One region of the Tateyamaria omphalii genome, then DNA from elsewhere that is predicted to be linked to it. Evidence: riboswitches for the same ligand, from Rfam matches in the RefSeq annotation. Region 1 holds a riboswitch; each other region holds the start of a gene.
The links. Region 1 has a riboswitch for cobalamin ahead of BWR18_RS09050 (DUF1636 family protein). Riboswitches for the same ligand answer to the same signal wherever they lie in the genome.

Region 1 (7,121 bases):
CCTCTCCCGTGACCGGTGAATGGTCGTGTTCGCGGCTGTCGCCTTATCTTGCCTTTGGCTGTCTGTCGGGGCGCGAGGCGAGCCAGGCCGCGGCGGTGCGGCAGCGCGAGGTGAAGGGCACGCGCGAAGGGTGGGGCGGGTCGCTCAAGTCCTTTCAAGCGCGGCTGGCCTGGCGGGATCACTTTATGCAGAAGCTGGAGGATGAGCCCGCTTTGGAGCGGCGGTGCCTGCACTCCGCCTATGAAGACATGCGCCCGAAGGTGCCGGATGCGGCACGGCGGGCGGCTTGGGAGAAGGGCGAGACGGGGCTGCCCTTTGTCGATGCGTGCATGCGCTACCTCGCGGCGACGGGGTGGATGAACTTTCGGATGCGGTCGATGCTGATGGCGGTGGCGTCGTATCACCTGTGGCTCGACTGGCGGGTGACGGGGCTGCACCTGGCGCGGCAATTCACGGATTTCGAGCCGGGCATTCACTGGCCGCAAAGCCAGATGCAGTCGGGTACGACGGGGATGAACACGGTGCGGATCTACAACCCGGTCAAACAGGGTAAGGATCAGGACCCGACCGGTGTTTTTACGCGCCGCTGGTGTCCCGAACTGGCGGCGGTTCCGGACGCGTTTCTGCAGGAGCCCTGGGCGTGGGAGGGGGCTGATACGGTGCTGGGCAGGACGTACCCGGCGCCGGTGGTTGATGTCCTGCAGGCCGCCCGCGATGCGCGGGAGAAGGTCTGGGCCGTGCGCCGGGGCGGGGCGTTTCGGGAAGAGGCGAAGCGGGTGGTTCACAAGCATGCCAGTCGCAAGGATCCACAGGGACATTTCGTCGATGATCGCAACCCGCGTAAGTCGAGAGTTCCGGCGGCCAAGGACACGCGTCAGATGGGGTTTGAGTTCTGATGGGTCGGATGCGGAAAAAGGCGGATTTACCGGAGAAAATGTGCCCGGTCTGCGACCGTCCGTTCGCCTGGCGCAAGAAGTGGGAGAAGGTCTGGGATGAGGTCAAATACTGCTCGGATCGGTGCCGGAGAGAGGCGAAAAAACGGGCCTGATCCCGCGGGGACAGGGATTTGTCCCCGCGGGGACACGCTGTCCGGTACGGGCACGATATGTTTAGGGGTCTGTGAAACCCGTGCCAGATCAAGGGATTGACCCGGCGGGCGGTGCATTTGCCCGATTTTAACCACGTGCGACGCATGCTGCTGACCGAAGCCAGACGGTCATGGATTTACCACGCTGGCAGGTCTAGTAGACGTTCGTGCCAGTTGTGCGGGCCCTTGCGGACCGAGTGTCTGCCGGTATTTTTGAAGGTGGCGAAAATCGCGTGACCAACGGGCGCGCAGGGCCGGACAAATATCCCAAATGTTGCCACAGGCACGTTTCGGCCACGGCTTTTTTCCCAAATTATGTGCATGGAGAAATTGAGCGGTTTTCAACTTAGGGTTAACAACTTATTAATGGGGCATGCAGGTCGTGTTCCAAATGCGCTATTCGTATTTCGGGAAGTCGGGCTGGCGTTCGCGCGCAAGTCGAGACCCTGCACGACTGTTCAGCGAGGAGCGTCTGAGCAAGCGGGCCTATTTCTTTGAAAAGATCGCGCTGGCCAGCCTCACATCGCAGCAAGATGAGGATTTCAAACTGGTCCTCTTGTCTTCGGAAGGGTTGCCGGACCGCCACAAGACCTACCTGACCGAGATCTGCAACGATATGCTGGGGTCACACCGCGCGCATGTGATATTCCGTGCGCCACAGAAGGCCGGAAACTGCTTTCGCACATATCAGCACGATGCGTTGAACAGCGAAGATTACACCGCGCAGGTTGTTCTGGATGACGACGATGCGGTGTCCTGCGATTTCGTGGATGTGATGCGGCGCGAGGCGCTGGCGATGCGGTCGCTGTTCCGTACCGAAGACGACTATTGCTATGTCTCGCAGGCGCAGGGCCTGTCGGCGGTGTTCGACAATGACGCCTACCAGTTGTTGCACCGCACCGTGCCGTTCAACACGCAGGGCCTGATGCTGGTGGCCCGGACGCGCACGCGGCGCAACCCGTTCTTTACCGCGCACAAGCGGATCGCGCAGCGCCATCCGGCGCGGGCGATCTATGGGAACGTGCCCTATTTCATCCGGGCGGTTCACGATCTGAATGACAGCCGGACGATGTTTGGCGATGACCTTGTGCAGCCCGAAGACATGGCGGACGTGATGACCCGGTTTCCGCTGCTCAACGCCTTGCTGGCGGACCATGCGCCCACCGCCCTTGCCGCTGAGTGAGGCGCAGCGTCAGCTGGGTTTCAGCAGGTAATTCCGGTTCTGCTTGTAGCGCTGATTGCTGGATGCGACGTCATAGCCAGATGCCTTGCACCAGGCGTGAAATGCGTCATCGTTTTCAAGATCGACCTCGACCATGAAATGCGGCTTGCAGCGCGCTGCGGTGCCCTGCAGCCCGGCGAGCACTTTCATTTCCATGCCTTCGACGTCGATCTTGATGAAGGCGGGCGTTTCGTCCCTAAGCACGTCATCTGCGGGCAGCACGGTCAGTCCGCCCTTGCCGGTTTTTTGCAGCCGCGCGGCGCCGAGGTTCCGGGTCCGTTTTTGAACGGCGTAGCCGCTGTCTTCGCTGTCGGAGAGGCCGATGCCCAGATGGGAGATGTCGATGATGTCCTCCAGCCCGTTCAGCAGGACGTTCTGGATCAGAAGGCGGTATGCGGCGGGATTCGGCTCGACCGGTATGACCCGCGCGGCGTTCAGAAAGGCTGCGGCGAAGAGTGAGTGGTTGCCCACGTTGGCCCCGATGTCGACAAAGGTGCCGCCTGCGGGGAACACGGCCTCGATCTCTTTCAATTCGGAGAGTTCGTAGAAGGAGCCCTTGCGGTGATTGCGCTGGATGGGGTCGTTTTCCATGTTTGTGCAGAAGACGATCCGGCGGTCCCGGAACCTTGTATGCGTGATCTGCACGTTTTCGGCCTGGACGGGGCGGCCCAGACGCAGGCGCTTTTGGATGCGGGTGATGTCCGGTGTCATGTGCGGTCGCGCGCTCCTTGGGTTTGGGTTTGCCCTACAGCATTCAGGGTGTGATCAGAAGGCGATGCGATCAACTGGTTTCGCGCCTGTATCCGGCGTGAGAAAAGATGGTGCGCAAAATCAGCGGATTGGCCGGGAAAATGCGCAGCGAAATGTGCAGCTTAGCCTTTGGCGCGCCGGTGTTGCACGATTTTGCATTGACCCGGTTTCCACATTCGGGCCATGTCGTCGTGATGGTTCTTGGATGCTTTGTGCAAACAAGATGAAAAGGGAACGCGGTGCGGTGGCTGATACGCCACCTAGTCCGCGACTGCCCCCGCAACTGTGAGCGGTGAGCCACCCCGGCACGGACCACTGGACGCATCGTCTGGGAAGGTTCGGGGACGCTGTGACCCGCAAGTCAGGAGACCTGCCATCACCGGCGCATGGTGTGCGTCGGCCACTCAATTCGATGCAGGCGGGGCGCCTGGTCAGGAGCACAAGATGGCACAGCGGTCCTTACCGCCACGGCATGGTTCTGTTTCTTCAGCCCTCCCCCAACCCGGAGGTTCTGATGGAGCATCGCATAACAATTTGCACATCCTGCACGCACACGGGCACACAGTGTCGGCCCGGATATGAGCTGATTGAACGCTTGCGCACAGCCATTGCCGATGCAGGCGATGCGGTAACGGATGCGTTCGAGATTTCCGGCGTTGCCTGCATGGCCGGGTGTGACCGACCCTGTACCGTGGCCTATCACGGGACGCGCAAGGCGACCTATCTGTTTGGCGACATTGATCCCGAGACAGATATTGGTGATCTGTTGGCCTTTGCCCGGCAGTATGCAGAGCTGGATGATGGGTGGTGTTCGTCGGTGGACCGTCCCGGAAAGCTGCGCAGCACGACCCTCGCGCGCGTGCCTGCGGCCATTGTTGCGATTGAGCAGACCGAGGCGCGGGCCTCTTGACCACTGCCGCGGGCCTTTCTGTCACCGATCTGTCGTGGGCGCCCCGGCGCGGTGGCACGCCGTTGTTGCATCCGGCCAGTTTTGAGGTGGCGGCGGGGCGGGTTCTGGGTGTTGTGGGCCCCAATGGTGCGGGCAAGACGACGTTGCTGCGGTTGCTCTACCGGTTTCACAGGCCGCGCACGGGCACCGTTTGCATCGGCGGCGATGATATCTGGCGCCTGTCTGCGACCGACGTGGCCCGGCGCGTGGCGGCGGTGTTGCAGGAGCATCCCAGCGACTTTGCCCTGACGGTGGCCGAGATCGTGGCGCTGGGCCGCACGCCGCATCGGCGCGGGTTTGGCGGGGCGGCGGGGGCGCGGGACCGCGACATCATTCATGCGTCACTGGCCCAGCTGGACCTGCACCACCTGGCGCACCGGCATCTGGGCACCTTGTCGGGCGGCGAGCGGCAGCGCGTCATGGTCGCCCGCGCCCTGGCGCAGGAGCCGCGCCTGCTGATCCTGGACGAGCCGACCAATCATCTGGACATCCGCCACCAGTTGGAGGTGCTGGACCTGATCCGCACCCTGCCGCTGACCATTGTCACGTCGCTGCATGATCTGAACCTTGCCGCTGGTGTGTGCGATGACGTGTTGCTGCTGGATGCGGGCCGCTGCGTTGGCTTCGGTCCGCCGTGTGATGTGTTGAGCGAGGCGGCCTTGTCCGGCGTGTTCCGCGTCAATGCCCGGCGCGAGCGTCTGGCCCCGAGCAACACTGACCACCTCACCTTTCACCTGTCCAACAAAGGAAACCCGCAATGAAGCTCCTCCTTTCCGGTTCTGTCGCCCTGATCTGCACGGGTGTTGTCGCCGCTGCTGACGTCACCGTGCAAAGCTGCGACCGGTCAGTCACCTTTGATGCGCCGCCCGAGCGGGCGATTTCCAATGACGTGAATCTGACGGAGATGATGCTTGTCTTGGGTCTCGCTGACAGGATGGTGGGGTACACCGGCATTTCCGGCTGGAAGACGCTGAACGAGGAGATGCGCGACGGCGTGGAGGAATTGCCGGAGTTGTCTGCGAAGTATCCGTCGAAAGAGGTTCTTGTCGGGGCGGATGCCGATTTCTTCTTTGCCGGCTGGAACTACGGCATGAAGGTGGGAGGCGATGTGACGCCGGAGACGTTGGAGCCCTTTGGCATCCAGGTCTATGAGTTGACCGAAAGCTGCATCCACATCATGGAGAAGGACAAGGCCAGCATCGAGGACATGTATGCCGACCTTTTGAATCTTGGCCGTATCTTCGATGTCGAGGACCGGGCGACGGAGTTGGTTGACGGCTATCGGGCGGAGCTTGCGTCATTCACGGAAGGTTTGGACACCGGTGAGCCGCTGCGTGTCTTTGTCTATGACAGTGGCGAGGACGCGCCTTTTACCGCTGGGCGTTATGCCATGCCGACGGCGTTGATTGAGGCGGCGGGCGGCGTGAACGTCATGGATGACTTCGACAAAAGCTGGGCCACCGTGACATGGGAAGAGGTGGTGGAGCGCGACCCGGAGGTCATCGTCATCGTGAACTACGGCGAAGTGACGGCGGAGCAGAAGCGCGACTTCATGCGCTCGAACCCCGCCTTCGCCGCAATGGATGCGGTCAGGAACGACCGCTTCGTGACGCTGGAATATGTCGAGGCGACACCGGGCCCCCGCAACATCAAGGCGATCAAGACCCTCGCCAATGCCTTTTGGGGCGAGTGAGGCGATGACGGCGGACGCGCATCATCCGGTCACGACACGGCGGCGCATCGGCCGCACAGCCGGTCTGGTGCTGTCGGGTTTTGCGCTGTTGCTGGTGTCGCTGTCCGTCGCGATTTCAGTGGGCGCGGTGGCGGTGCCCGCGGGCACCGTCTGGGGTGTGTTCCTGAACCGTATTGCGCCGGGGCTGGTCGAACAGACGTGGTCGGCGGGGCGGGAGGCCATCGTCTGGAACATCCGCTTTCCCCGTGCGCTGCTGGCGATGATGGTCGGGGCCGGGCTGGCTCTTGTCGGGGCCAGCCTGCAAGCCGTGACCCGGAATCCGCTGGCCGATCCGCATCTGTTGGGCATCTCGTCAGGCGGCGCCTTTGGCGCGATCCTGGCGCTGTTGCACACGGGGCTGTTTCTGGGGCTTTTGACCGTGCCGCTGCTGGCGTTTCTGGGCGCCTTGGGAGCGACGGCCATCGTGCTGGCGGTGTCGCGCTTTGCCGATGCCACGAGCGCCGACCGGCTGGTTCTAGCAGGCGTTGCGGTATCTTTCATCGTGATGGCGGCGGCCAATGTGCTGATCTTTCTGGGCGATCCGCGCGCCACGCACACGGTGGTGTTCTGGATGCTGGGGGGGCTTGGCCTCGCGCAGTGGGACCAGCTGATCTATCCGCTGGTGATTTTGGTGGGCTGTGGGGCGTGGCTGGTGTCGCGTGCGGGTGCGCTGAACGCGATGACAGTGGGGGACGAAACCGCGTCGACCCTGGGCATTCCCGTGGCGCGGTTTCGGTTGGTCGTTTTTGTCGTGGGGGCGCTGGTCACTGGTGTGATGGTCGCCTTTTCCGGGATCATCGGCTTTGTCGGGCTTATGGTGCCGCATGTGGTGCGCATGATTGTCGGCGGGGATTACCGGCGGGTTCTGCCGGGCTCTGCGCTTGTCGGTGCCATCCTGCTGTTGTGGGCCGACATCGTGGCACGGACTGTCATGGCGCCTGAGGATATGCCGATTGGCATTGTGACCGGGCTGGTGGGCGGCATCGGGTTCATCTGGCTTTTGGCGCGCAAGCGTGCGGCCTGACAGCGACGGCGGTTTTGCGGCTTTTCCGGCCTGTTTCAGCGGCTCGTTCTGGCGTGTTTTTGATCGTCTGCGCGCTTTGGTAAAATTCTTTGACCAATAATGTTTACGATAGGAAACATATTCTCTAAGCCTTGCCGAAACATCCGTTTCCAAGACCCCGGAGAGCCCAATGACCTCTTATGTAGACCGCAGCGATCTGAAGGTCGCCGACACCCTTGCGCAGTTCATCGAGACCGAGGCCCTGCCGGGCACCGGCGTCCCGTCGGCGGACTTCTGGGCGGGGTTTTCGGCGCTGGTGCACGATCTGGGACCGAAGAACCGGGATTTGCTGGCACAGCGCGAGGACATGCAGGCCAA
Region 2 (7,121 bases), 410 kb from region 1:
TGCGGATTTGGCGCAAACTCGGCCAGATGCATGCGTCCCACGGCCAGCATCACACGGCTGGCCCGCTGATCGAGCGCCGCCACTGCGCCCGCAATGTCTGGCACGTGGGTCCAGTTGTCTCCGCTTTGCGCGGTCCAGGGCGCACGGGTCAAAGCAATCAGCGGCACCTCGGCTTGCGCGCAGGCCGCAACCGCATTCCGGCTCATCTGCGCGGCAAAGGGATGGGTCGCGTCAATCACATGGCTGATCTGCTCGGCCTTGAGGTATTCGGAAAGCCCTTCGATCCCGCCAAATCCTCCGATCCGCTGCGGCAAGGGCTGCCGCGTTGGTCGCTCGACACGCCCCGCAAAGCTGACCGTACCCGTGAGGTTCGCGTCTGCGGCGGCATTGGCAAAAGCCGTGGCCTCGGTCGTTCCTGCAAGGATCAAAAGGTTGGCGCGCATGTCTGACCCCTGGCTGACAATCATAGGCATCGGAGAAGACGGAGTTGCAGGCCTTGGGGCGGCAAGTCAAGCCGCCCTCACCGCAGCCCACGTCATCATGGCGCCCCAGCGGCACCTAGATCTCGTGGTTAACGCAGAATTAACCACAAGTGTCCCCGCGGGGACAGATCTCATCCCCTGGCCAATTCCCTTCGCCGACGGCATCGCGATCCTGGCGTCCCTGCGGGGACAAAAGGTCGTGGTGCTCGCCTCCGGCGATCCCTTCTGGTTCGGCGCAGGCTCCGTCATCGCCCGCAGCTTCGGCCCGTCCGAATGGACCGCGCTACCCGGTATCTCATGCTTCTCCCTTGCAGCAGCCCGGCTGGGTTGGCCGCTGGAAACGACCACGTGCCTGGGCCTGCACGCCGCCCCTTTTACCCGGCTTCGCAGGCACGTCGCTAAAAAGTCAAAACTGATCGTGACACTGCGCGACGGGGCGGCCGTGAAGGACCTCGCAACCTACCTCGCGGACCAGGCGTTCGGCGCCAGCACTCTGCACGTCATGGAGCATCTTGGCGGGCCACGGGACCGCCTTACGACGTGCCGCGCCGATGCGGTCGAGGGCCAGTTCAACCACCCGGTCTGTGTAGCGATTGACGTTGCGGGCGATGGCGCGGCCCTCACCGCGGCCACAGGGCAGGCAGACGACGCATTCCAAAATGACGGTCAGATCACCAAGCGCCCCGTGCGCGCGATCACCCTGTCGACCCTCGCGCCGAAACCGGGCGAACATCTGTGGGACATCGGTGGCGGCTCGGGCTCTATCGCGCTTGAGTGGCTGCTCAGCCATACTTCGACCATGGCCACGACCATTGAGCCGCGCAGCGATCGAGCAGACCGGATCCGACAAAACGCGACCAGCCTTGGCGTGGAGTATCGCCTGACGGTGATCGAGGGCGCGGCACCGGACGCGTTGGAGGGGTTGAACGCACCGGATGCCATTTTCATCGGGGGCGGGCTTTCGGATGTCGTGCTAGAGGCAGCGCTGGCGCGAAACACCAGGCTTGTCGTCAATGCTGTCACACTGGAAGGTGAAGCGCTCTTGGCCGACGCGCAAGCAACCCATGGGGGTGAGTTGCTGCGGATTGCACTCGGGCATACGGTTCCGTTGGGTTCAAAACGGGGCTGGTCCGCGTCTTACCCGGTTGTGCAATGGAGCGTGGCGCGATGATTGTGGCGGGCTTTGGCTTCACGTCGCGCGCTACGGCGCAAAGCCTGACTGAGGCGTTGCGGGCGACGGGCTATGACGGACCGCTCGACCATATCGCAACGCCACACGACAAGGTCGCGCACCCGGCGATGCTGGACTTTGCATCCGCGCGCGGGCTTGGCATCATGGCAGTGCAGCCCGGCCCATTGGCAGAAGCGTGCACCGAGACCCAATCCCGACACAGCCGCGAGGCGCGCCACACGGGATCGGTGGCGGAAGCAGCAGCACTGGCGGCTGCCCGACCGGGCGCGAAACTGATCGTATCCCGCCAAGTATCACATGACCGCATGGCCACCTGCGCCATAGCCCAAGGACCAGACACATGACCGTTCACTTCATTGGCGCCGGGCCCGGTGCGCCAGACCTTCTGACCCTGCGGGGACGTGACCTGATCGCGTCCTGCCCAGTTTGCCTGTATGCAGGGTCGCTTGTGCCGGAGGCGATCCTTGGCCACTGTCCCGAAGGCGCGAAGATCGTCAACACGGCGTCCATGGACCTTGACCAGATCATGGCCGAGATCCACGCGGCCCATGCCGACGGTCACGACATCGCGCGGCTGCACTCAGGAGACGTATCCGTATGGTCCGCCATGGGTGAGCAGTTGCGGCGGATCAAGGCGGCGGGCATCCCGTTCACGGTGACGCCGGGCGTGCCGTCCTTTTCCGCCGCTGCGGCCGCCTTGGGCGCGGAGCTGACCCTGCCCGGCGTCGCGCAATCGGTGGTTCTGACACGGACGCCCGGCCGCGCGACGTCAATGCCGGACGGAGAAACGTTGACCAACTTTGCCGCCACGGGCGCGACGCTTGCGATACACCTGAGCATCGGAAACCTGGATCAGGTGATCACCGACTTGACGCCTGCATATGGAGCAGATTGCCCGGTCGCCGTGGTGTACCGTGCAAGCTGGCCGGATGAGCAGATCATCCATGCGACGCTGTCCACGCTCAAGCAGGCCATGCACGACGGCATCAGCCGCACCGCGCTGATCCTTGTGGGGCGCGCCATCGGGGCAGATAGTTTCGATGAAAGTTGCCTCTATTCAACGGATTACGACCGGCGCTACCGCCCGCAAAGTGCGGATAGCCCCTGGGCAAGCTGGAGCCACGGCGATGATTAAGGGTCTTATGATCTCAGCCCCTGCATCAGGAACAGGCAAAACAACCGTGATGCTGGGGCTGCTTCGCGCGCTGCGGGACGACGGGCTGGTGGTACAGCCCTACAAGTCGGGGCCAGACTATATCGACCCGGCCTTTCACCTTGCCGCAGCTGGGCGCGCGTCCTTCAACCTCGACACGTGGGCGATGGATACGCGGTTGCTGGGAGGCGTTTCGGCACAGATGGCTGGCGCGGATATCTGCGTGGCCGAAGGGTCCATGGGCCTTTTCGACGGGGTCGCGACGCGTGGGCAATCCGGCTTTGGATCGAGCGCCGAGACGGCGCTGACCATGGGCTGGCCCGTTGTGCTGGTCATTGACGTGGGCGGACAGGCGCAATCGGCGGCGGCGACGGCGCTGGGGTTCAAGAGCTATAATCCCGATCTTCCCTTTGCGGGCGTGATCCTGAACCGGGTGGCGAGCCCCCGGCATGACCGGCTGACCCGGCTGGGCATGGATCGCGCGGGCGTCAAAGTGCTGGGCAGCCTGCCGCGGCGGGGGGACCTTAAGCTGCCGGAGCGGCATCTGGGGCTGATCCAAGCGGTGGAGCATCCCGATCTTGAAGCCGCGATTGCGGGTTATGCAGACTTTATGCGTGAGAATGTCGATCTGGACGCGATCCGGGCGGCGGCGCAGGTGGGGTCTGCGATCGAGGCATTTCCGTTGCCGCAACCGCCCGCACAGAAGATCGCGCTGGCGCGGGATGCGGCGTTTTCGTTTACCTATCCGCATCTTCTGGAGGGTTGGCGCGCGGCCGGTGCTGAAATCGCGCCCTTCTCGCCGCTGGCGGATGAGGCCCCGACCAAGGATGCCGATCTCGTCTGGTTGCCCGGTGGATACCCCGAATTGCATGGTGGCACGTTGGCGGCGGCGTCGACCTTCAAGGCGGGCTTGCGCGCCCATGCCGCGACCAAGCCCGTGCATGGCGAATGCGGTGGCTACATGGTGCTGGGCGCCGGATTGACGGACAAGGATGGCACGCGGCACGAGATGACGGGGCTGTTTGGGCTGGAAACCAGCTTTGAAAAGCGGAAGTTCCATCTGGGCTATCGCCGGGCCGTGCTGGATGCGCCGATGCCCGGCTTTGCGGCCGGGGCCGCGCTGCGGGGGCACGAGTTTCATTACACCACCATTCTGGATGAACCCGATGCGCCGCTGGCACAGGTGGCCGATGCAGACGGCAACCCGGTGCCAGAGACCGGGTCGCGCAAGGGCCATGTGACCGGCACCTTCTTTCACCTGATCGCCGGAGAGGCGGGATGACCGGGTTTGTCAGCTTCGTTGGCTCCGGTCCCGGCGATCCAGAATTGCTGACGCTGAAGGCCGTGGACCGGTTGAAGCGCGCCGATGCGGTGCTGTTTGATGATCTGAGTGCGGGGCCGATCCTCGCCCATGCGCGCAGCGGAGCCGATCTGGTGGGTGTGGGCAAGCGGGCCGGGCGGCCGTCGCCCAAGCAGCACCATGTGAGCCAGTTGTTGGTGGAGTATGCGCAGGAAAATCAACGTGTTGTTCGCCTGAAATCAGGTGATGGCGGAACCTTTGGCCGGCTTGAGGAAGAGACCGATGCGCTAAAGGCGGCGGGCATTGCATACGAGATCATACCCGGCGTGCCCTCGGCCTGTGCGGCCGCGGCGGCGGCGGGCATTCCGCTGACCCGGCGCCTCACGGCGCGGCGCGTGCAGTTCATCACCGGACATGACGTGCGTGGTGCGCTGCCAGAGGATCTTAACATGGCAGCGTTGGCTGATCCGCAGGCCACAACGGTCGTTTTCATGGGACAGCGGACCTTTCCCGCGCTGGCGGCGATGCTGATTGACGGCGGATTGCCTGCCAATACACCGGCATTGCTGGCCGAAGGCGTGTCGACCGATGCGCAGGCCCTGCACCGCATGACCGTACAGACGCTGGCCGACCGGCTGCGCCGCGCGGTCAGCGATGCACCTGCCCTTATTCTTTACGGGGCGCTGGCAGAGGGGTGATCTGCATATTTTGGGAACAATGAAGATCACAGACTGCGTGTCCCTTCATTGTTCTTCAAATATGCAAAATCCGACATGGGCCAAAGCGTACGGGTCGGGTCTTTCTTGCGCCTTCACTTGCCGTATCCGGACTTGTGAGCACCCCCAAAGGCTGTAAACATGTTCGCACGATGGTGGCCCCGAAAGAGGTCTGAAAAGGGAACCGGGTGAAAGTCCCGGACTGCCCCCGCAACTGTGACCGGCGAGCGGTGCCGGCAGACACCACTGGCGCAAGATGCGCTGGGAAGGTCTGGCGCCGCAGCGACCCGGCAGTCAGGAGACCTGCCATCGTGCAACGCAATCCGCCGGGGCACCGGCCACTGTGTCACCGGGGTGGTGGCGAGGAGAAACAGACATGCATATCGAACCGGGCGTCGTGGACGGCGCGAAAATGGCACTGGCCTATGGCACTGCCGCGGCTGGCGCAGGCTATACATTGAAATTGGCGGCGGACGATCTGAAGCGGCACGACATGGCGTCGCTGGCCCTGCGCAGCGTGATGGCCGCGGTGGGCACGTTCGTGTTCTTTGAGGTGATGCCGCATTTCGCCGTGGGCATCTCCGAGGTGCACTTCATTCTGGGCACGACGTTGTTTCTGCTTTTGGGTCCCGCTGCGGCGGCGATCGGGCTTGCGGCGGGCTTGCTGCTTCAGGGCACGTTCTTTGCCCCGTCCGATCTGCCGATGTATTTTGTCAACGTGACGACCTTGCTGTTTCCGCTTTTTGCCGTTCATGCGCTCGCGCGGCGCATTGTGCCGGACGCGACGGCCTATGTGGACCTTGGCTATACGCAGGTGTTGAAGATGTCGGCCATCTATCAGGGCGGCGTGGTGGCCTGGGTCGCATTCTGGGCGATCTATGGTCAGGGTGTCGGGGCCGAGAACATGCAGGCTGTGCTGACCTTCGGGGCCGCGTATCTGCTGGTGATCCTGCTGGAGCCCATTGCCGATCTGGCCGTCCTTGCCGCTGCCAAGGGTTTGCGCGGCTGGACGCGGTCCGGCGTCTTTGCCCACCGCCTGCATAACGTGGCATAAGATGTTGATTCGATTGAGGGAAAGGGCCGCCACTGTGCGGCCCTTTCGCGCAGCATGAAACAGCTTTTTCTGATCGGCATTGGCACGGGCAACCCGGATCATCTGACCGGAGAGGCGCGCCGCGTCATGGCGGAGGCCGACCTGTTCCTTGTGCCGCACAAGGGCGACGGCAAGACCAATCTCGCTGATCTGCGGACGCAGATCATCGCGGATGTGCGCAATGACGCCACCGTTGCCCTGTTCGACATGCCGGTGCGCGACGAGAGCTTACCCTACATCGCCCGGGTCGATGCCTGGCATGATGAGATCGCACGCATCTGGACCGACACCATGGCGCAGCACCCCGAAGCCCGAAAGGTCGCGCTGCTGGTATGGGGCGATCCATCGCTTTATGACAGCACCTTGCGCATTGCCGCCCGGCTGCACCCGAAGCCCGACATCCGTGTCGTGGCCGGGATCACCTCTGTTCAGGCGCTGACCGCGGCCCATGCGATACCGCTCAATACGTTGAACGCGCCTGTCACTATCTCGACCGGGCGGCGTTTGCGGGATCAGGGCTGGCCCTCAGAATGCGAGACCCTGGTCGTGATGCTGGATGGCACATGCGCGTTTCAGGACCTGGACGGCGCGCAGTTCGACATCTGGTGGGGGGCGTATCTGGGCATGGCAGAGCAAATCCTCGACCACGGTCGACTGGCGGATGTGTCCGACCGGATCATTGCCCGCCGGGCCGAGGCGCGCGCCGCCCATGGCTGGATCATGGACACCTACCTGCTGCGCAGACTGCCCGAAAAATAGGCGCTTTTTCGGCTGATTTTCAGGCATTTGGCCGTGGGACTAGCCGAATGCGTTCAGGAATGGTCATATCAGGCGACTTGAGCTGCCGCGAAACTGAATGACTGCCCACCTGCCCCTCACTGCTGCGACTGCCGCGCAACCGCGCGCGATTGGTTCTGTGCGGCTGTCGACCAAGCCGGTTCAAGGGCGCACCGTCATCGACGGGCTGTACCAGCAGGGTGCGGCCAAGGCCGTGTTTCCGCGTGCGGCGCGCGGCATGACGGCGGTCCTGCTGAACACATCCGGCGGTGTCACGGGTGGTGACAGGTTCGACTACGCCGCCACCGCAGGCGCTGGCACGCATCTGACTGTGACCACGCAAGCCTGCGAACGGGCCTATCGCGCGCAGCCGGGCGAAGTTGGGCGGGTCGAGACCCGCCTTACTGT
Region 3 (7,121 bases), 390 kb from region 1:
TGACCCGGTCGGCCACGGCGTCGATCCGCTGAGTGTCGGCCTTGTGCGCGTATCTTGCGAATTGCAGGGCGTCGTCGCGCGGCTGCGGTTCCTTGAAGGACGCGACGCCTGCGAACAGGCGTCCGTCCACCTCCGGTAGGACCACGTGCATAGCGAGGTCGGTGGGGGAGAGGCCGCGTTCGGCTTCCGCCCATGCCTCGCGGGTGGAGGTGGCCAGCGCGATCTGGAAGACGGGGACGTTGCCGGCGTCAAGCGGAGAGGTTCCGTTCGCGCCGATGCCGGAGAAGGCGGTGGCGTTGACGATAGCCGCAGGTTTCAGATGCGCGATTTGGCGGGCCATCCATGCGGCAGGTTCGGGGGCCTTGAGCGACGGGGCGAAAAGGCCGAGGACGCGAAAGCCGCGTGCGCGCAGGGCGTCGAATGTGGCTTCTATGGGCGAGAGGTCGGCAGCAGCGAGATAGGCGCGGTAGAATGTGACAAGGATGAGGGGTTTGTCATCTGCGGTGACGATCAGCGGGCAGGCAACGCCGTCTTCGGGCGTCCATGCGCCGACGGATGGCAGGGATTTGGCACCCTTGACCGGCCCGGCGTAGAGGCCGGAGGCGAGTGCCATTTGGGCCAGAGCGGCTTGTGCCGCAACTGCACCGCCGGTGTCGCAAAGATGGGCGAGGCGGCGGAGCGTGGAGACCGGCAGGGTCGAGATGGCATCGAGCCTTGGGTCAGCGCGGCCATCGGCAGGCAGGACGGCGAGCGCGATGCCCTTTTGCTGACAGAGTGTTTCGACTTGTTGCAGCCCATACGCCCAGTAGGGGACGCCGCCGATGAGGCGGATCAGGATGCCTTTGGCCCCTTCCAGCGTCTGTTCGATGTAGGTGTCGACAGAGAGCGGATGCTTGAGGCCGACGAGGTTTGCCAGCCGCACGGTCGGCAGCTTGCCGTCCGCCCGGTGATACGCCGCAGCAAAAGCCCCGAGGTCGCTGTCGGAGAAGGACAGCACCACCAGATCCGCGGGCGTCTGCCCCAGATCGGTGGGTGTCTCGGTCTCTTCGAGCCCGTGGCTTTCGCGGAAGACGACGTGCATCGGGGGCGGTTCCTATTCGGCGGCTGCCGGAACATCGGTCAATGCCGACCGGATCGCTGCCGCGTTCACGTCGTCATGTTCGGCAATCACGACCAAACGGCCCTGCCGCGGCTCGTTCGGGCCCCACGGGCGGTCGAACTGGTGGCGGACGCGGGCACCCACGGCTTGTACCAGCAGGCGCATGGGTTTGCCGGTGACGGCGGCGTAGCCTTTGACGCGCAGGATGTTCTGGCTCTTTGCCATGGCTTCGATCCGGGCGACGAGGTCGGTGGGATCGTCCACTTCGGGGATGTCGATGATGACGCTCTCGAAATCGTCATGTTCGTGGTCGTCATGGCCGTCGTGGTGGCTAGGGCGTGCGTCCATGTCGTCTTCGGCGGCGGCCTCAAGCCCGAGGATCACGCGGGGGTCCACGGCGCCTTCGGCCACTTCGACGATCGGAAGGGGGCGGGGGGCCTCGGCTGCGATGATCTCTTTGGCCCTGGCGATGCCGTCGGGCCCGGCGAGGTCGGGTTTGGTCAGCAGGATGATGTCGGCGCAGCTGATCTGATCTTCGAACACTTCGGAAAGCGGCGTTTCGTGATCAAGGCTGTCATCGGCTTCGCGCTGCGCGTCTACGGCGGCGACGTCAGGGGCGAACCGGCCTGCGGCCACAGCCTCGGCATCCGCCAGCGCGATCACGCCGTCCACGGTGATGCGGCTGCGGATATCGGGCCAGTCGAAGGCCTTGAGAAGCGGTTTGGGCAGGGCGAGGCCCGAGGTTTCGATCAGGATATGCTCGGGTTGCGGGTCGAGGGCCATGAGCGCCTCGATTGTCGGGATGAAGTCGTCGGCCACGGTGCAGCAGATGCAGCCGTTGGCCAGTTCCATGATATTTTCGGCAGGACAATCGGGGATGGCGCAGCTTTTGAGGATGTCGCCATCGACACCCACGTCGCCAAATTCATTGACCACGACAGCAAGGCGCTTGCCCTGCGGGTTCTGCATCAGGTGACGCACAAGGGTGGTTTTGCCCGAGCCGAGAAAGCCGGTGATGACGGTGACGGGGACTTTGTTGAGGTTGGCCATATCAGAACTCCTGCGGGGGGATGCGGGCGATGCAGTTTTTACGGAAATGTTCGGGGCGTTCGCGCCAGGGGACGATACCGTCGGCAGTTGCAGCGTATTTGGAGATGCCGTCGACAACCATGTCGGCGTCGCGGTCCTCCATCAGGTTACCGTAGACATAGGTCCAGCGCTGCGCGCCGCCGCGGACGGCGACGGAGCAGCCGGATGAGCAGTTGGAGAGGCATTCGACGGCCTTGAGCGTCACGCCCTCGGACATGGTGCGGTTTGCGAGTTCTGCATGCAGCGCTTCGCCGGGGCGTGTGCCGCCTTCGGGCACGTCCAGCTCGCGGCGGCATTTCACGCAGACCAAGAGTTCCACGGGGGGCAGATCGGCCATGTGTGTTCCCTATCGGGGGACGGCATGGCAGATGGCGGGCGGCGACTGGCCGTGGCGTCCCGACACCCGGCACACCCCGTCCGGTTTCGTCTTCCTCTGGCTGGCAGGTCTCCCGGCTTGCGGATCTTGAGGCATCCATCGGGGGCCTCTGCGGTTGCCCTGCCTTCCCGGCCTTTGGCCAGTGGCGTGGAGCACCCTTTCCGGTCACGGTCGCGGGGGCGGCTGCGTTTGGACCTTGCGGCCCGCGGCATTCCCTTTTCACCCGAAGCAAACCTCGGGCACCAACATCACCGTAGTGCGACCGACCGCCAGCGGAGTCAAGCGCCAACGACGCTGGCACTGCCGGCAAATCCATGGCACCACATGGCTCAGTCGCAAGGAGGACGCCATGGACGACATCACCGAACGCCACAACGCCAAGATGAAAAAGATCAAGGCCGCCCGCGACAAGATGATGGAGACCAAGACCGAAGAAAAAGGTCTGATCATCGTCCATACGGGACCGGGCAAGGGCAAATCCTCGTCCGGGTTCGGGATGATCATGCGCTGCATCGCACATGGGATGCCTTGCGCCGTGGTGCAGTTCATCAAGGGAAATTGGGATACGGGCGAAAAGACGTTCCTGCGCGACCGCTTTGCGGAGAAATGCCAGTTTTTCGTTTCTGGTGAAGGGTTTACATGGGAAACCCAGGATCGCGAACGCGACGTGGCCGCGGCCGAGAACGGCTGGCGCATCGCCAGGGAGCAGATATTGGACCCGGGGATCCAATTTGTTCTGCTGGATGAAATCAACATCGCATTGCGCTATGATTATCTCGATATTGACGAGGTCGTCGATTTCCTGATGAAGCAGAAACCTCCGATGACGCATGTTGTGCTGACGGGCCGCAACGCCAAGCCCGAATTGATCGAGGCCGCGGACCTGGTCACCGAGATGACGCTGGTGAAACACCCGTTCAAGGATCTGGGCGTCAAGGCACAGAAGGGTGTCGAGTTCTGAGCCGGGCGCACGACACGTGCGCCTTACGAGGGGAGCGCCATGATCGTCGGCCACGCACCTGCAGGCTACCTGCTGGCCTGTGCCACTGATCGCAGCTTTTTTCGCGATCCCGTGATGTTCTGGGCCATCATCATCGGTGCGATTGCGCCCGATCTGGATACGGTCTGGTTGCTGTTTGTCGATGGCGGCGCGGTGCGTCATGACAGCTATCTCACGCATGACCCGACCCTGTGGGCGGTGATGCTGTTTTTCGGGGTTGTTTTGACGTCCCGCGTTCTCATTGGCGTCGGCTTGGGCGCGCTTTTGCACATGGTTCTGGATACCATTACCGGCGACATATCATGGGGCTGGGGTACGTTTTCCTTTTCCGGACCATTGGTTGTCCTGCTTGGCGCAGAAGACGATTGGTTCGTGTCAACCGTGCTTCACTGGACGATCTTTATCGAGCTTGCGCTATGGTCGGTTGCCGGGGTTGTCTTTGTCGCGCGGCGCGAGCTGGAACCACCGGAATGACGGCGCTGATGATCCAGGGCACCGGGTCCAACGTGGGCAAGTCGATGCTGGTCGCGGGCCTCTGCCGGGCGGCGGTCATACGAGGGCTGTCCGTGGCCCCCTTCAAGCCGCAAAACATGTCGAACAATGCCGCCGTCACCGTGGATGGGGGCGAGATTGGACGGGCGCAGGCACTGCAGGCGATGGCGAGCGGACTGGAGCCGCATACCGACATGAACCCGGTCTTGCTGAAGCCGGAAACCGATGTGGGCAGTCAGGTGGTCGTGCAAGGCAAGCGCCTGACGACGGTCAAGGCGCGTGAGTATTCCGCTTTGAAACCGTCCCTGATGGCCCCGGTGCTGGACAGCTTCAACCGGTTGCAGGCGCGCCATGACCTGGTGCTGGTCGAAGGGGCGGGCAGCCCGGCCGAGGTGAATTTACGCCCCGGCGACATTGCCAATATGGGATTTGCCAGAGCGGCGGACTGCCCTGTCGTGTTGGCGGGCGACATCGACCGGGGCGGGGTGATCGCGCAGATCGTGGGCACGCAGGCGGTCATTGATCCCAACGACGCCGACGTGATCCGTGGCTTTCTGATCAATCGTTTCCGGGGTGATCCCAGCCTCTTTGATGACGGTTATGCGTTGATCGAACAGCACACTGGCTGGCGCGGATTTGGCGTGGTGCCGTGGTTCGGCGATGCCTGGAAATTACCGGCAGAAGATGCCCTGGACATCGCGACGCCCGTCCGCGCGGGCGGGCTGCATATCGTCTGCCTGAAGCTGTCGCGCATCGCCAATTTCGATGATCTGGACCCGCTGGCGCAGGAACCGGGCGTGCGCCTGACGATGCTGCACGCGGGCCAACCGCTGCCCGCTGACACGGACGTGGTGATCATCCCCGGCAGCAAGTCCACCCGCGGCGATCTGCAATTCATCAAGGATCAGGGCTGGGACGAGGATGTGCGCGCGCATGTGCGGCGCGGCGGTCATGTGCTGGGCATCTGCGGCGGCTTTCAGATGCTGGGCCGCGTGGTGGATGACCCGGACGGGATTGAGGGGCCCGCGGGCCACACGCCGGGCATTGGCCTTTTGGATGTGGACACGGTGATGTCGGATGACAAACGTCTGACCACCGTCGACGCGGTGCATGTGCCCAGCGGTCAGGGCTTTCAGGGGTACGAGATCCATATCGGGCGCAGCGACGGCCCCGACCGGGCCCGACCCTTCGCGCAGGTGGCCGGAGAGGACGAGGGGGCGATCAGCGCAGATGGCCGAGTGGCGGGCAGCTACCTGCACGGCATGTTCCGCGATGACGGGTTCCGGCGCGCGTGGCTTGGCGGGTTTGGTATCAGCGGCGGCACTGCGTCCTACTCCGACACGGTCGCAACAACGCTGGACGCGCTGGCCGATCACCTTGAGGCGCATCTGGATATCGACGCGCTTTTGGCTTGCGCGCGCTAGGGCTGCCGATCACAGTTCAACCATGCCGCATATCATTCTCGATTACTCCGCCAGTCTCGACGAGGCGCTCGACATGCATAGCCTGCGCGTGACGCTCAAGGATGCCGCAGCGGCCACGGGTGTCGTTCCACCCGCGGGCATCCGGGTGCGCGCGCACGCCACGCAGCACAGCGTGATTGCAGACGGCGATCCCCGCCGCGCTGACATCGGCATCACGATCCGCCTGGCGGCCGGCCGCACCGATGCGCAACAGACCAAGGCAACGGACGCTGTCTTTGACGCGGCCAGGGTATTCACCGCCAGCCATATGGCCCAATACCCCTTCATGCTGTCGCTGGAGCTGCGCGAGATCGACCCGCACCACAGCCGCAAGATCGGTTGGATCAGGGACCACCTGCCGCCCGACATGCACTGATACCTTCTTCTGGCTTAAAATACTTCGGGGGTTTGGGGGCAGAGCCCCCATTCAATCATGTCGTCGCGGCACGCGTCCGCCGGATCAGTCGAATTTGAATTCGGGCAGTTGATCAAAGGCGACCTTCAGCGCCTCGCCCCAGCCGTTCGATACCATCTGGAAATACGGATCGTCCGCCTCGATCCGCTCTTCGTGCGTGATGGCAAGGCTGTCGCCGGTATAGGTCACGTAGTCCAGCGGCAAACCAACGGACAGGTTCGACTTGATGGTCGAATCAAAACTCACCATCAGCAGCTTCACCGCATCCTCGAACCGCATCGCGGGATCATGGGCGCGCACGATGATGGGCTTGCCGTATTTCGCCTCGCCAATCTGAAAGAACGGCGTGTCGTCGGACGCTTCGATGAAGTTGCCTTCCGGATAGACCAGAAAAAGGCGTGGCTCTGACCCCTTGATCTGACCGCCGATAATCATCGTGGCGCCAAAGGCGCCGTCCGCCTCCATGCCAGTTGTCGCGTTGGCGCCGATCACCTCCTTCAGGGTACGGCCGACCTCGCGGGCCACCTGAAACATCGACGGGGCCTCCAAGATCGAGGGCTTGCGCTCTTCCGGGGCCTTTGAACGTTCGTCGAGCAGGGAGATCACGGACTGTGTCGTCGCGAGGTTTCCGGCGGTCATGATCACAATGACCCGCTCGCCCGGCACGGCCCATGTGTGCATCTTTTTGACGGTGGATATATTGTCGACACCTGCATTGGTACGCGTGTCGGACATGAAGATCAGCCCGGTGTCCAACCGCATCCCTACGCAATATGTCATATCTTGTGTGTTCCCACCCGACTCGCGCCAAATCTGCGCTATTGCTGCTGAACCTTCAAGCTCACAGACATATCTTCCGCTGCGTTACCATAGCGTAAACCCGAGATCGGGGCTGCATCGCGGTAGTCGAGGCCGGTGGCGACGCGGACATAGCGGGCGTCGGGTGAAATCCCATTCGAGATATCGAACCCAACCCAGCCCAGATTGTCGATATGCGCCTCGGCCCAGGCATGGCTTGCATCCTGGTCCACCCGGTCGTTCATCATCAGATAGCCGGACACATAGCGGGCCGGAAAACCCAAGGCGCGCGCCGCGGTGACAAAGATATGGGCGTGATCCTGGCATACGCCATGCCCGGCCTCCATCACGTCTTCGGCGCTCAGGTCGGACGCCGCTTGATCGGTGGA

Region 2: another riboswitch for cobalamin. It lies ahead of BWR18_RS11030 (energy-coupling factor ABC transporter permease); the one in region 1 lies ahead of BWR18_RS09050 (DUF1636 family protein).
Region 3: another riboswitch for cobalamin. It lies ahead of BWR18_RS10965 (DUF1636 family protein); the one in region 1 lies ahead of BWR18_RS09050 (DUF1636 family protein).

What each region holds. Positions count from the first base shown of each region.
Region 1 covers NZ_CP019312.1:1,813,940-1,821,060, reverse strand. Annotated here, with positions in the region: gene BWR18_RS09070 (FAD-binding domain-containing protein) at 1-896, shown strand, start outside; gene BWR18_RS09065 (DUF2256 domain-containing protein) at 896-1,048, shown strand; gene BWR18_RS09060 (glycosyltransferase) at 1,461-2,270, shown strand; gene BWR18_RS09055 (FkbM family methyltransferase) at 2,280-3,020, opposite strand; cobalamin riboswitch at 3,238-3,451, shown strand; gene BWR18_RS09050 (DUF1636 family protein) at 3,532-3,969, shown strand; gene BWR18_RS09045 (ABC transporter ATP-binding protein) at 3,966-4,769, shown strand; gene BWR18_RS09040 (ABC transporter substrate-binding protein) at 4,766-5,701, shown strand; gene BWR18_RS09035 (FecCD family ABC transporter permease) at 5,682-6,764, shown strand; gene BWR18_RS09030 (malate synthase G) at 6,934-7,121, shown strand, end outside.
Region 2 covers NZ_CP019312.1:2,219,740-2,226,860, forward strand. Annotated here, with positions in the region: gene BWR18_RS11000 (cobalt-precorrin-6A reductase) at 1-443, opposite strand, end outside; gene cbiE (precorrin-6y C5,15-methyltransferase (decarboxylating) subunit CbiE) at 442-1,653, shown strand; gene BWR18_RS11010 (cobalamin biosynthesis protein) at 1,650-2,018, shown strand; gene cobM (precorrin-4 C(11)-methyltransferase) at 2,015-2,809, shown strand; gene BWR18_RS11020 (cobyrinate a,c-diamide synthase) at 2,802-4,109, shown strand; gene cobA (uroporphyrinogen-III C-methyltransferase) at 4,106-4,825, shown strand; cobalamin riboswitch at 4,980-5,168, shown strand; gene BWR18_RS11030 (energy-coupling factor ABC transporter permease) at 5,220-5,897, shown strand; gene cobF (precorrin-6A synthase (deacetylating)) at 5,952-6,695, shown strand; gene BWR18_RS11040 (urease accessory protein UreD) at 6,793-7,121, shown strand, end outside.
Region 3 covers NZ_CP019312.1:2,206,976-2,214,096, reverse strand. Annotated here, with positions in the region: gene cobN (cobaltochelatase subunit CobN) at 1-1,081, opposite strand, end outside; gene cobW (cobalamin biosynthesis protein CobW) at 1,094-2,149, opposite strand; gene BWR18_RS10965 (DUF1636 family protein) at 2,151-2,525, opposite strand; cobalamin riboswitch at 2,611-2,826, opposite strand; gene cobO (cob(I)yrinic acid a,c-diamide adenosyltransferase) at 2,914-3,525, shown strand; gene BWR18_RS10955 (hypothetical protein) at 3,565-4,038, shown strand; gene BWR18_RS10950 (cobyric acid synthase) at 4,035-5,480, shown strand; gene BWR18_RS10945 (5-carboxymethyl-2-hydroxymuconate Delta-isomerase) at 5,503-5,895, shown strand; gene BWR18_RS10940 (proteasome-type protease) at 5,980-6,714, opposite strand; gene BWR18_RS22375 (transglutaminase family protein) at 6,753-7,121, opposite strand, start outside.